One region of the Mesorhizobium sp. Pch-S genome, then DNA from elsewhere that is predicted to be linked to it. Evidence: riboswitches for the same ligand, from Rfam matches in the RefSeq annotation. Region 1 holds a riboswitch; the other holds the start of a gene.
The links. A riboswitch is a leader RNA that binds a small molecule or an ion and turns the genes downstream of it on or off. The one in region 1 is predicted to bind thiamine pyrophosphate.

Region 1 (6,985 bases):
ACCGCCGGAACTCTTGCCCGAGCACTGCCGCCGCCGCTCGAGCGCCTGGATGGCGACAAGCTGCCGCCGCAGCTGCGCCTGCTGCAGATTGGAGCCTCCACTGCCGCCGCTGCGAATCTGGCGCGCCAGCGACGAGCATTCGTCGGCCAATGCAGGAGATGTCGCCAGGGTTGCGAAAGCAAAGATGCCGATCAGCGATGCCGAAATGAAGCGGCAACAAAAGAGGAAAAAAGGTTCCTCGCGCCTGAAACAGCTCAAACCAGCTTCAAGAATACGCATACTGCAACGCCTTGATACGTACTGGATTTCTCAGCCCGGTATCAGGCTATACCAACGTCACAGCTTTATGAAAGTACTTCATAATTACATCGAGCAAATGTGGTTACGCGCTGGAAGCGATCCAGATACCATCCATTAAGCATGATCGATGACGTGGGAGGGCGCCAAATCAAGGAATGGAGACGGTTCATCACGCCGCCTCCTCTTTCTGGCGAGCAGCGAAGACCTCCTTCGCTGCAAACAGCCCGTTGAGCGCCGCGGGAAAGCCGGCATAAACCGCCATCTGGATCATGGTTTCGATGATTTCATCCCTGGTCAGCCCGACATTCAATCCCGCCTCGATATGGACTTTCAGCTGTGGGGTCGCGGTTCCCATCGCAGTCAGTGCCGCGATTGTCGCTATTTCGCGGGAGCGCAGGTCGAGGCCGGGGCGGCTGTAGATGTCGCCGAACGAAAACTCGAACACGTAGTTCGCGAAGTCGGGAGCAATGTCGGCCAGAGCGGCAATGACCTTGTGGCCGGCTTCACCGTCGATTTCAGCGAGCGCCCGCTTGCCGCGTTCCAGCCGGCTTTCGCTGACGTTCGGGGATTGATGCGTCATAGTCCTTCATCCTCTGTTTCATGCCGGCATATCCGGCAATCTTGGTGTCGAGGACGAGAAGGCAGGCTTGCAGTTTGGCCACATGCGCACGGACACGCTCACGGTGCTGTTCGAGCAATGCGCCGCGCTCTGCTTCCGTGTCGACGCCGCGCTCCCGCAAGGCTGCGTAACGCAGCATTTCCCGAATAGGCATCCCGGTCGTTTTGAGACGATCGAGAAATTCTATCCAGGTCAGGATCGATGCGTCGTAGTCACGTTGACCCGATTGATCCCTGTCGGCATGGGGAAGCAGCCCGATCCGCTCATAGTAACGGATGGTGTGGGCAGAAAGTCCCGAACGCTTCGCCAGTTCGCCAATCTTCATCCAGGCCCGTCTTTCGTCACGACGCAGAGGAAGCTACGGGTTGGAGTGCACTCTAAGTCAAGGGCGTTTTTCAAGTTGTCGTATCGCGGAATGCCAGGTTTGGCGACAACGTTGGCGTCGTTGATTTTCAAGCGAAAATCGGTCGCAATGCCCAGCATAAACGCCAACCCTGAAGCGATCCGACCGCTTGCCACCCAAAGCTGGTCATGCCGCGTCTATGGGTTCACCGCCTAGATACCCGAACCGTACAGTTCCTCTTCGCTGCCTTCCCAGGGCCTCGGCATGTCTGCCAGCGCACTTGTGTTCGCGTTGGCGCTCGGCAATGGCATCCAGCATTTCAGTTCGGGATCGGCATATTCGATCATATGGCCGGGATAGGAATCGTTGGCCCGCCATCCTTCCATGCCGAACTGGTCGGCCCTCGCCCAGTAGGCGACGTCGACTTCCGCGGGTCCCTGTTCGGATGACCTCACCGTAACCAGGACACGGCTGCCGTCCTTCGGCGCGCTCGACATGTGACGCCATCCGGTCGGTTCTGCCATGGAAATTCCTCCTCCGTCGGCCAATCAACGCTTGCCGACGGTAGCACGATCCGCCCCGCCAAGATCAATGCCAGATTTGCCGATCATGAGAATAACCGGCCAGCGACCGGAGCAGCGTTTCAGCCTTCCAGTTCTTCGCGCAGCATTTCCAGTTCCAGCCACTCTTCCTCGAGTGCGGCAAGTGTCGCCCGTTCCTTGTCGAGCGCTGCGATCGTCTTCTGGAAGCCAACCGCATCGCGCTCGTAGAAGGCTGGATCGGCGATGTTGTTTTCCAGCCTGGCGATCGATGCCGTCACCGCCTCGATCTTCTTCGGTAGAGTCTCCAAGGCGAATTTCTGCTTGAAGGAGAGCTTCCTGGCTGCTTCTTTCGGTGCCTCCGCACGTTGCTTCTCTGCCTTCGTCTCCCCGGACTGGCCGTTGCGTGCCTTGCGATCCTCGAGCTTGGTGCCGCCGCGCTGCGCCAGCATGTCGGAATAGCCGCCGGCATACTCCACCCAACGGCCGCCGCCGTCAGGCGCGATCACGCTGGTGACGGTGCGATCGAGAAAATCGCGATCGTGGCTGACCAGGATGACCGTGCCGGCAAAACCCGCCACCAGTTCCTGCAGCAGTTCCAGCGTTTCCATGTCGAGATCGTTGGTTGGTTCGTCCAGCACGAGGAGATTGGCCGGCCGCGCCAGGACACGAGCCAGCAGCAGCCGTGCCCGTTCGCCACCGGAAAGTTCGCGCACCGGGGTGCGTGCCTGCTCCGGCTTGAACAGGAAGTCCTTCATATAGGAAACGACATGGCGCTGCTCGCCATTGATGACGAGGTTTTCGCCACGCCCATCCGTAAGGTAATGCGACAACGTCTCGGCCGGATCGGCGGCCTCGCGCTTCTGGTCGAGCGCGGCGATCTCGAGGTTCACCCCCAGGCGCACCGTGCCGGCATCAGGCTTCATCTCCCCGGTCAGCATCTTCAGCAAGGTCGTCTTGCCGGCGCCGTTGGCACCGACCAGACCGACACGATCGCCGCGCTGGATACGGGTCGAAAAATCCTTCACCACGGTGAGATCGCCGAAGCTCTTCTCGATGTTCTTGGCCTCGATTACCAGCTTGCCCGATTCCGCTGCGTCGCTGGCCACCAGCGTCGCGGTGCCTTCCGCGCCGCGATGGCTGCGGAAGCGCTGGCGCATCGACTGCAATTCGCCCAGCCGGCGCATGTTGCGCTTGCGCCGCGCCGTCACACCGTAGCGAAGCCAATGTTCCTCGCGCACGATCTGCCGGCCAAGCTTGTGCTGGTCGCGCTCTTCCTCTTCCAGAACCTGGTCGCGCCATTCCTCGAAATGGCCGAAGCCCTTGTCCAGCCTGCGCGTCTGGCCGCGGTCGAGCCAGACCGTGGCACGCGAGATGCGCTGCAGGAAACGACGGTCGTGGGAAATGACGATCAAGGCTGAGGAAGTGCGCGCCAGTTCCTCTTCCAGCCATTCGATGACGGCGAGGTCGAGATGGTTGGTCGGCTCGTCGAGCAGCAGGATGTCGGGTTCCGGCGCCATGACGCGGGCCAATGCGGCCCGGCGCGCTTCGCCGCCGGAAAGATCGGCAGGACGCTCCTCGCCGGTGAGCCCCAGATGTTCCATCAGGTAGGTCGCGCGATATGGATCGTCGGCCGGTCCCAGTCCTGCTTCGACATAGGCGCGCACGCTGGCAAAACCGTCCATGTCGGGAACCTGCGGCAGGTACCGCACGGTTGCCGTCGGCTGGCGGAACACCTCGCCATCCTGCGGCTCGATCATGCCGGCAGCGATCTTGAGCAATGTCGACTTGCCGGAACCATTGCGGCCGACCAGCGCGATCTTGTCCCCGGGAGCTGCCACGAGTTCGGCACCATCCAGCAGGGGCGTGCCGCCGAAGGTCAGCTTGATACCAGTCAGATTGAGAAGGGGTGGCGCCATGTCAGCTTTCGGGAAGTGGGTAAGGATGGGCAAGCAGGAGCGCACGGCCGCTGCCGAGTGCGATTTCGAGCTTGCCTTGCACGGCATTGGAAATGGTGAGCGACGAACCGAAAGGCATTTCCACCGCATTCAGCGGCCATTTGGCGCCCTTGATCGTAAGCCCGGTGAGTTTCGAGAAGCCGAGCACGGAAAACAGCGTTCCTTCGGCATAGTCGAAGGTCGCTGTCTTGCCGGGCAGAAGCGGAATACCCTCCTGCGCACCGCTGGTCAGGAGCACGTCGGTTCCCTGTTCGGCCAGGCTGAGCGCCAATGCCAGATGCAGGAAGGCATGATCGGCCCTGGCACCACCGAAGGCGCCGACAAGGTTCAGTTTCCTGGCGCCCAGGTCGAGTGCAATCGAAACAGCGAGTTCGCCGTCGGTGGAATCCTTCTCGGCCGGGAACCGCTCCTGCGGAACCTGTGCCAGATGCGGCGGCAGATCGGCCGGCGCGGAATCGAAATCTCCGACCCACAGCTCAGGCGTAAGCCCCAGCAAGTCCGCATGCCGGATACCGGAGTCGGCCGCGATCACGCGGGTACCGGCGACCTGGGCTTCGAGCCGCGGCGTCTGGATGACCTCGCCGCCAAGCAGAAGGGTGAAAGTGCTCATGGGCGTCGCCCTTACCAGCCCCCATGCCGAAACGGAAGTGCGCGCGAGAACCTGCACCCGGCCCCGATCTGTCCCGGCAAACTAACGCTTGCGCGCCATCGTAGCCCGCTCTATGTCTCGAGCCGCTCTAACGGGGTGCCCGATCGCGGCTTCGCGACCTGGCTGAGAGGCGAAAAGCCAACCCGCTGAACCTGATCCGGTTTGTACCGGCGGAGGGATTAGACGCTTAGCCAAAGCGCCGGTTCCCTTGTCACGAAGTGAAGGAGGCGCCGATGCGCAAAACTCTGTCTGCCCTGATTTCCGCTCTCGCTTTGGCTGCCGCCACCTTGCCGGCAACGGCGAAAGAAAAACTGACCATCTACACCTATGAGAGCTTCACCGCCGAGTGGGGTCCAGGCCCGCAGGTCAAGAAGGCGTTCGAGGCGGACTGCGACTGCGAGGTCGATTTCGTCTCGGTTGCGGACGGCGTCGCCCTGCTCAACCGGGTCAAGCTGGAGGGCGCTGCCACGAAGGCCGATATCGTGCTTGGGCTCGACACCAACCTGACCGCGGATGCCAAGGCAAGCGGTCTGTTCGTCCCGCATGGCACGACGGCGGCACTCGACGTGCCGGGCGGCTGGAACGACGACACCTTCATTCCTTATGACTACGGCTATTTTGCCGTCGTCTACGACACGGAGAAGCTGAAGACACCGCCGGCCAGCCTCAAGGATCTTGTCGAAGGCGATCCCACCCAGAAGATCGCCATCCAGGATCCACGCACCTCCACGCCCGGCCTTGGATTGCTGTTGTGGGTGCGCTCGGTGTACGGCGACAAGGCGCCGGAAGCCTGGGCGAAATTGAAGGACCGCGTGCTCACCGTGACGCCGGGCTGGAGTGAGGCCTACGGCCTGTTCACCAAGGGTGAAGCGCCGATGGTGCTGTCCTACACCACCTCGCCCGCCTACCATATGATCGCTGAAAAGACCGATCGCTACCAGGCAGCGTCCTTCTCCGAGGGCCACTACCTTCAGGTCGAGGTCTCTGGCATCACCACCACCGGCGCCAAGAATCCGCTGTCCGGGAAGTTCATGGCCTTCATGACCAGCCCGAAATTCCAGGATGTCGTCCCGGAAACCAACTGGATGTTCCCGGCCGGCAAGATGGACAAGCCGCTCGATCCGGCGTTCGACAAACTGGTGAAGCCGACCAAGACCCTGGCTTTCAGCCCCGAGGAGATTGCGAAAAACCGTAAAGCCTGGGTGGATGAGTGGCTCAACGTGATGAGCAAGTAGGAACGACGGGCGAATCCATTGTCTCAGGCTGCGCACTCCACTGCATTGCGCGACAGACGTGTCGGTGCGGGAGTGGCTGCGCTTGTCTTTGTCGCCATCCTGATCGGCGGCGCTTTCCTTGGCCTTGCCATCGAAAGTGCCGGCGATTTTTCAGGGGCGGCAGCCGCTTTCGATTCCTATCTCTTTCGCATCGTCCGCTTCACCTTGTGGCAGGCCGTGCTGTCGACCTGTCTGTCGGTCGTACCGGCACTGTTCGTGGCGCGGGCACTGGCGCGTCACCCTGGCTTTTTCGGCCGCAACTTCATTCTGCAACTGTTCGCTGTGCCTCTGGCGCTGCCCGCCATCGTCGCCGCGCTCGGGGTTCTCGCCCTTTATGGCCGCGCCGGCTATTTCGCGCCTTTCCTGACGAGGGTCACAGGCGAGGATTGGCCAGGCATCTACGGCCTCTCCGGCATCCTTGTCGCCCATGTCTTCTTCAATCTGCCACTCTGCGTGCGCCTATTCCTCGAAGCGTTGCAGACCGTTCCGGCGGATCAATGGCGGCTGGCCAGCCAACTCGGCATGGGCGCGCGCCCTGCCTTCCGCTTCATCGAATGGCCGGCGCTGAGACAGGCGCTTCCCGGTGTCGCCGGTCTGGTTTTCATGTTGTGTATCACCTCGTTCACCATTGTGCTGATCCTTGGCGGCGGGCCGCGCGCAACCACGCTGGAAGTCGCCATCTATCAGGCGTTGCGCTTCGATTTCGATCCAGCGCGCGCGGTGGCGCTGACGCTGCTGCAGGTCCTGCTGACTTTCGCCGTTGTCGCCCTGCTCTCTCGCCTCGGCGCCAACACGACCGCCGAGACCGGTCTTTCCGTGGCCCCGCGCCGCTACCTTTCGATCGGTCGCAGCGAGACGGCTCTGAACACCTTGCTCATCATGCTTGCCTTGTCGTTCGTCGCAGGCCCGATGATGGCGACCATAGCCGCCGGGCTGCAATCAGACCTTGTCCGCCTCATCGGCGAACAGGCCGTGCGTCGGGCCACCGCCACGAGCGCGACGCTCGCATTCCTGTCGGCGCTGCTTGCGACAGCCCTTTCCCTGTCCCTGGCTATGGCGCGACATGGCTTGGCCGCTCGGCGCGGCAGAACCGGTGGTCGGTCGCTGCTGGAATATGCCACCGATACCGGGGCCGGCTTCGTGCTGGTCGTGCCACCGATCGTCATCGGCGCCGGCTGGTTCCTGCTGCTGCGTCATGTCGGCAACGCTTTCGCGATTGCTCCGGTGATGGTCGTTGCGGTGAACGCCATCATGGCAATGCCCTTCGCCCTGCGTGCCATTCGCCCAGCCTATGATGCGGCCA
Region 2 (6,985 bases), 1.8 Mb from region 1:
CAGTGCGACCGCGGATGCTCTCAGTGAGGATAAACTCGTCATGTCTCACCCTCCCTTCATCGGCGACAGGATTTCGATGCGATCGCCGTCGGCGATCCGGCAGGTCTCGCGCTCCCTGGCCGGCACCACTTCGCCGTTGAGCGCCGTTGCCAGCCAGCCGCCCTCGTAGTCGAGTTCGGCGAGCAGTGCGGCCAGCGTGCCGGCGTCGACCTCGCGGCTCTCGCCGTTAATGATGAGCCGCATGGGCGAGCTCCCCTTGCGATTTGAAGATCAGATCGGCCGCCTGCCTTGCCATGGCCGGCGCCAGCAGGAAGCCGTGGCGATAGAGGCCGTTGATCGAGACCCGGTTGGCTTCGCGGCTGACGCGCGGCAGGTTGTCGGCAAAGGCCGGGCGCACGCCGACACCGGCCTCGACGATCTCGGCCTCGCCGAACGCCGGGTGCAGCGCATAGGCGGCACCGAGCAGCTCCATCATCGAGCGCGCGGTGACGGGGTCATTGGCGTCGCTTTCGATCATCGTCGCGCCGACCATGAACAGATGATCGGCGCGCGGCACGACATAGACCGGAAAGCGCGGATGCAGCAGCCGAACCGGGCGCGCCAGTGAAACATCCGGCGCATGCAGCAGGAGCATCTCGCCGCGTACGCCGCGCAGGCCCGGAACGCCTGCCGCGATGCCGGTGCAATCGGCCTCGATGTCGACCGGCTCCGGCACCCGCACCGCGCCATAGCCGAATTCGAAGCGCACACCCATCCCGAGCAGCCTGTCCCTGAGGGTCGCCAGGGCGCGGCGCGGATCGAGATGTGCCTCCTGCGTGAAGAACAGCCCGCGCCGGAACCGGCCGGCGAGATCCGGTTCGAGCGCGGCAACGGCCTCTTCGCCGATCGTCGAGTACCCTGTCGTGCGCCGCGCGAAACGGTCGAGCTCGCCGGCATCCCGTGCCGGCGCCACCACCAGCGTGCCGGTGCGCACGACATGGCCCGGCAGCACGGTGTCCCACCAGTCGAGCGCCAGGCGCCCCAGCGTGACGACCGCCTCTTCCGCGCTCTCGCGCTCGCACCACGGCGCCAGCATGCCGCCGGCAGCCCAGGAGGCGCTGCCGGCAAGGCGATGCCGTTTTTCGATGACGGTGACGTCGGCGCCGCGCGACGCCAGCTCGTAGGCCAGCGTCAGTCCGGCGACGCCGGCTCCCTTGACCAGCGCTTTCATGGCTGGTCGGCCCCCGCCTCCGTAGCTTCGACGGAAGCGGCCACGTCGACGATGTCGACGGAATCGAGCGGCAAATAGAGATCGCCGCCGACGCGGAACTTTTCCGCCATCGCTGCCATGCCTTCCTTCTGTGCCTCGGCACGGATGTCGTGCGAGATGCGCATGGAGCAGAATTTCGGCCCGCACATGGAGCAGAAATGCGCCACCTTGTGCGCTTCCTTGGGCAAGGTCTCGTCGTGGAAGGCGCGCGCTGTTTCGGGATCGAGCGAGAGGTTGAACTGGTCTTCCCAACGGAACTCGAAGCGGGCGCGCGACAAGGCGTCGTCCCGGACCTTGGCGGCGGGATGGCCCTTGGCGAGGTCGGCGGCATGGGCGGCGATCTTGTAGGTGATGACGCCGACCTTCACGTCATTGCGGTCGGGCAGGCCGAGATGTTCCTTGGGCGTGACGTAGCAGAGCATGGCGGTGCCGAACCAGCCGATCATGGCAGCGCCGATGCCGCTGGTGATGTGGTCATAGCCGGGTGCGATATCGGTGGTGAGCGGCCCGAGCGTGTAGAACGGCGCCTCGCCGCAGACGGCGAGCTGCTTGTCCATGTTTTCCTTGATCTTGTGCATCGGCACGTGACCGGGACCCTCGATCATCACCTGGCAATCCTTGGCCCAGGCGATCTGCGTCAGTTCGCCCAGCGTCTCCAGCTCTGCGAACTGCGCGGCATCGTTGGCGTCGGCGATGGAGCCGGGCCGCAGCCCGTCGCCCAGCGAGAACGACACGTCATAGGCGCGGCAGATGTCGCAGATCTCCTCGAAATGCTCGTAGAGGAAGCTTTCCCTGTGATGGTAGAGGCACCACTTGGCCATGATCGAACCGCCGCGGCTGACGATGCCGGTGACGCGATCGACGGTGAGCGGAATGTAGGGCAGCCGCACGCCGGCATGGATGGTGAAATAGTCGACGCCCTGCTCCGCCTGTTCGATCAGCGTGTCGCGGAACACCTCCCAGGAGAGATCCTCGGCAACGCCGCCGACCTTTTCCAGCGCCTGGTAGAGCGGCACGGTGCCGATCGGCACCGGCGAATTGCGCAGGATCCAGTCGCGGATGTTGTGGATGTTGCGGCCGGTGGAAAGGTCCATCACCGTGTCGGCGCCCCAGCGGGTTGCCCAGACCATCTTTTCCACCTCCTCGGCCATGGACGAGGTGACGGCCGAATTGCCGATATTGGCGTTGATCTTGACCAGGAAATTGCGGCCGATGATCATCGGCTCGGCTTCCGGATGGTTGATGTTGGCCGGGATGATGGCGCGGCCGCGCGCAACCTCGTCGCGCACGAACTCCGGCGTGACGTAGTCGGGGACCGCCGCACCGAAGCTCTCGCCATCGCGCTGCAGCTTGGTGTGCACCGCCTGGCGGCCGAGGTTTTCGCGAATGGCGATGAATTCCATCTCCGGCGTGATGATGCCGGCGCGGGCGTAAGCGAGCTGGGTGACGGCACGTCCGCCCCTAGCCCGGAACGGCTGGTTGCGCACCGGGAATTCCGGCGTCAGCCGCTCACCGGAGACGAAGCCATTGTCCTCCGGCTTGACCAGCCGACCCTCGTAGCGCTCGACATCGCCGCGCGCGACGACCCATTCTTCGCGCAGGCGCGGCAGGCCGCGCTCGATATCGGTCTGCACGTTGGTGTCGGTGTAGGGCCCCGAGGAATCATAGACCGTGACCGGCGGCTCGCCGGCAGTCGGATGCACGGAGATCTCGCGCATCGGCACGCGCAGGCCGGGATGGATGACGCCCGGTTTGTAGACCTTGCGCGATGCCGGCAATTCGCCAACGGTGACGGTCGGGGTATGGATATTCATGTGCGAGCCTCCTCGAGTGACGGAGACCCAGTCCACGCAGTGAGGAGGAAGCGACGCCTGGCTGAAGGGAATACGGGCATCCTGCCCGATAACCAAAGCCGGAAATGCCGGCCCGCAAAGCGTTCCCACCGTCCCTACGCCAGTATGAACTGGATCAGGTTCAACGGGTCACTGCGCGTTACAGCAGTATCTCAGCCCCTTGTCGGGACCCCCCTGGTGAGCCTCAAGGGTGAACCTCAAGCGCCCTTTTTGTCAACAGGGGTGTGAGCGGGAGATGCGAGGAGGCCTTTGCCGGCCGGTCTCCACCTAAGGCAAACGCAGGTTCTTTCCCTCGGCATCGAACACATGCGGGGCTGTGGAAAACGCCAGCGGCAAGGTATCGCCGGAACGAACCGACGTGCGCTCCTGCGCCGGCACGATCAGCGCGGTGCCGTCCTGGGTCACGGCGTAGATGAGCGTGGAGCCGCCCAGATTTTCGGTGATTTCCACCCTGGCGCTGAACACCGGATTCGCGGCATCGATCCTGATGGTTTCCGGGCGCAGGCCGAGCGTGACCGGGCTGCCTGCTTCAGGCAACCGCGCAAAGGGTCCGGCAATGGACTGCGGCCGGGACAAGGCCGGACACGCGACCTGAATGCCATGCGCCGAGGAGCTTTCAACGGTTCCCGACAGCAACGTCATTCGCGGGCTGCCGATGAAGCCGGCGACGAAGAGATTGGCCGGATTGTCATAGAGATCGATGGGGGTGCCGATCTGTTCCACCAGCCCGCCGCGCAGAACGACAATCCTGTCAGCCAGCGTCATGGCCTCGACCTGATCGTGGGTGACGTAGATCATCGTCGCCCCGATCTCGCGATGGATCTTGGCGATTTCGACACGCATCTGGGTGCGAAGCTCGGCGTCCAGATTGGAGAGAGGCTCGTCGAACAGGAAGATCTTGGGCTTGCGCACGATGGCGCGGCCAATGGCGACACGCTGCCGCTGGCCGCCGGAGAGTTGCTTCGGCCTGCGGTCGAGCAGCGGTTCGATCTGCAGGATGCGGGCGGCCTCCGCGACGCGTGCCTTGATCTCGGCCTTCGGCACCTTGTTGATCTGCATGCCGAAGGCGATGTTGTCGAAGACCGACATGTGCGGGAAGAGCGCGTAGGACTGGAACACCATCGCGACATGACGATCGGCCGGATCGGCATGGGTCAGGTCCTCGCCGTCGATCGAGATCGAGCCCTCGCTGGTCTCCTCGAGGCCGGCGATCATGCGAAGCAGGGTCGACTTGCCGCAGCCCGAGGGGCCGACGAAGACGACGAATTCCCCCTTCGTGGCCTCGATCGACACTCCCTTGACGACCTGAAGGGAGCCGAACTGCTTGGTGACGTGATCGATCCTGAGAAAAGTCATGGGGTCGAACTGTTGCTCCGGTTATCTTGCGAATTGCCCGCCATCTGGCGGGCGCTCAGCCGCGTGCCCAGGCGGGCAGCCAATCGCCATGCGCCGCGATCAGCCTGTCGACGAGGTTCCAGATCTGGTCGAGATCGAGCTCGGCCGCCGTGTGCGGATCCATCATCGCCGCATGGTAGATATGGTCGCGGTTTTCGGTGGTCAGCGCCCGAACGGTGAGTTCCTGGACGTTGATGTTGGTGCGGATGAGCGCAGTCAGTTGCGGCGGAAGATCGCCGATGAGCGTTGGCTGGATGCCGTTGGCATCGACGAGGCAAGGTACCTCCGCGACGCAATTGGCCGGCAGCGAGGTGATCGAGCCGTTGTTGCGCTGGTTGCCGTAGATGATCGACGGCTCGCCGGTCCAGACCGAATTCATGATCGAGGAGGCATATTCGTGGCTCTCCTTGATGGCGATCGTATCGGCGCCGGTCAGCGTCCCGGATTCCTCCTTCCAGCGGGCGATCTGCTCGACGCAGCGTTTCGGGTATTCATCGAGCGGGATGCCGAATTTCTCGATGAGATCGGCACGGCCGTCCTTGATGAAATAGGGCGTGTATTCCGCGAAGTGTTCGGAGCTTTCGGTGACGAAATAGCCGAGCCGCGTCAGCATTTCATAGCGGACCCTGTTCGGACAGCGCGGGTTCCAATGGCTCGGTTTCGGGAAGCGCCCTTCGCGATAGCCCTGCACCAGGTCGGGATAGAGGTTGCGGTAGCTGCCATCCGCCAGGCGATGCTCGAAGGTGAGGAAGAACGCCATGTGGTTGATGCCGGCGGCGCGATAGCGGATTTCCGAAACCGGGATATCGAGATCGCGCGACAGCTCATAGGCGGTGCCCTGGACGGAATGGCACAGCCCCACCTGCCGGATGGAAGGATATTTCTCGGCGATCGCCCAGGTGTTGATCGCCATCGGGTTCACATACTGCAGCAGGATCGCCTTGGGGCAGACCTGAAGCATGTCCTCGCAGATGGCCCACAGATGCGGCACGGTGCGCAGGCCGCGCATGATGCCGCCGACGCCGAGCGTGTCGGCGATGGTCTGGCGCAGTCCGAATTGCTTGGGGACCTCGAAATCGGTCACGGTGCAAGGTTCGTAGCCGCCGATCTGGAAGGCGACGACGACGAAATCCGCCCCTTCCAGGGCCTTGCGCTGGTTGGAATGTGTTTCAATGGTCGCGCTGGCGCCAAGTGCCTGCACGAGTTTGCCGGCGACGACCTCGCTTTCCTTCAGCCGCTCGGGATTGATGTCCATCAACGCGATCACCGCGTCCTTGAGCGCGGGGCGATACAGCACATCGCCGATGATGTTCTTCATGAAAACGGTGGAGCCGGCTCCGATGAACGTGATCTTTGGGCGTCGCATTGCGGGTTCTCGATAAGATGACGGGGATTGTGAAGGGTCCTCCGACGTCCGGGAAGGAACGCCGGAGGAAAATCCTACCGCGGGGAGAGGCGCGCCAGGAATTGGAGTTCAAGGGCTCGGAGCGTGATCTTTACCGGAAACCGGTTCCCACTTTCCGGGATCACGCTGATTGTCGGAGCGTGATCTTTTCCGAAAACCGGTTCCCACTTTTCGGGATCACGCTGATTGTCGGAGCGTGATCTTTACCGAAAACCGGTTCCCACTTTTCGGGATCACGCTAGAGCATGCCGTTCGCCTGGTCGTTGGCTTCCTTGAGGATGGCGGCCGGATCGCCCTTGCCAAGCAGGACATTCTCGATCGCCGTCGTCAGGATCGCCGAAATCTCCGAGGCGCGATCCGAGATGGGGAACGGGAACGTCGTTTCCGGTGTCGCCAGCTGAACGAAGGCAGATACATCAAGTCCCTTTGCCTTGTGGGCCTCCTCGGCCGCCTTTGCTGCTTCGGGACGGGCCGGGAAGACGACCCCGGATTTGCCGACGATGGTCTGGCAATCCGATCCGCCGAGATATTTCACCCATTTCCAGGCTTCGTCCTTGTGCTGGGATCCGGACCAGATGCTGTCGGACAGACCGTTGAACATCGAGCGGCGGCCTTCAGGCCCCTGCGGCAGCGGCGCAAAGCCGAACTCGGCCTTGGACGTGTCGCGATAGGAGGAAATGTTCCACGAGCCATCCGGAACGATGGCGGCCTTGCCGGCTGCGAAGATCGCGGTCGCGTTCAGCCTGCCGGTCTGTTCCTGGCTGAGCGCGTAGCCCTTCTTCAGGGCCAGGTCGCGTATCCAGGTCAGCGTATCGGCAAGCGCCGGGCTGTCATAGCCATACTGCTTGCCCCACGGCTTATCGATCGGCTTGAAGCCGTCGGAGACAGCCAGGAAGCTCCATTGCGTCTGGCCGTAGCCATCCACGGTGTTGGTTGCCCAGCCATAGACGGCAACCCTGGACTTGTCGAAACCGGCTTCGTTGCCGCGCTTGCCGTTCTGATCCACGCTGAGGCGCGCGACGACCTTTTCGAGCGAGCCGCCGTCTTTCGGGTTCCAGGTGAGGTTCCTGAGCTCCTCCTCGC

Region 2: another riboswitch for thiamine pyrophosphate. It lies ahead of thiC (phosphomethylpyrimidine synthase ThiC); the one in region 1 lies ahead of thiB (thiamine ABC transporter substrate binding subunit).

What each region holds. Positions count from the first base shown of each region.
Region 1 covers NZ_CP029562.1:2,874,236-2,881,220, reverse strand. Annotated here, with positions in the region: gene C1M53_RS13395 (DUF2865 domain-containing protein) at 1-150, opposite strand, end outside; gene C1M53_RS31700 (hypothetical protein) at 185-418, shown strand; gene C1M53_RS13390 (carboxymuconolactone decarboxylase family protein) at 470-880, opposite strand; gene C1M53_RS13385 (MerR family transcriptional regulator) at 816-1,244, opposite strand; gene C1M53_RS13380 (hypothetical protein) at 1,475-1,786, opposite strand; gene C1M53_RS13375 (ABC-F family ATP-binding cassette domain-containing protein) at 1,906-3,720, opposite strand; gene C1M53_RS13370 (thiamine diphosphokinase) at 3,722-4,369, opposite strand; TPP riboswitch at 4,491-4,604, shown strand; gene thiB (thiamine ABC transporter substrate binding subunit) at 4,642-5,643, shown strand; gene thiP (thiamine/thiamine pyrophosphate ABC transporter permease) at 5,662-6,985, shown strand, end outside.
Region 2 covers NZ_CP029562.1:1,059,760-1,066,744, forward strand. Annotated here, with positions in the region: gene thiS (sulfur carrier protein ThiS) at 46-243, opposite strand; gene thiO (glycine oxidase ThiO) at 227-1,210, opposite strand; gene thiC (phosphomethylpyrimidine synthase ThiC) at 1,207-3,063, opposite strand; TPP riboswitch at 3,177-3,288, opposite strand; gene ugpC (sn-glycerol-3-phosphate ABC transporter ATP-binding protein UgpC) at 3,370-4,458, opposite strand; gene C1M53_RS04935 (alpha-glucosidase/alpha-galactosidase) at 4,514-5,863, opposite strand; gene C1M53_RS04940 (sugar ABC transporter substrate-binding protein) at 6,141-6,985, opposite strand, start outside.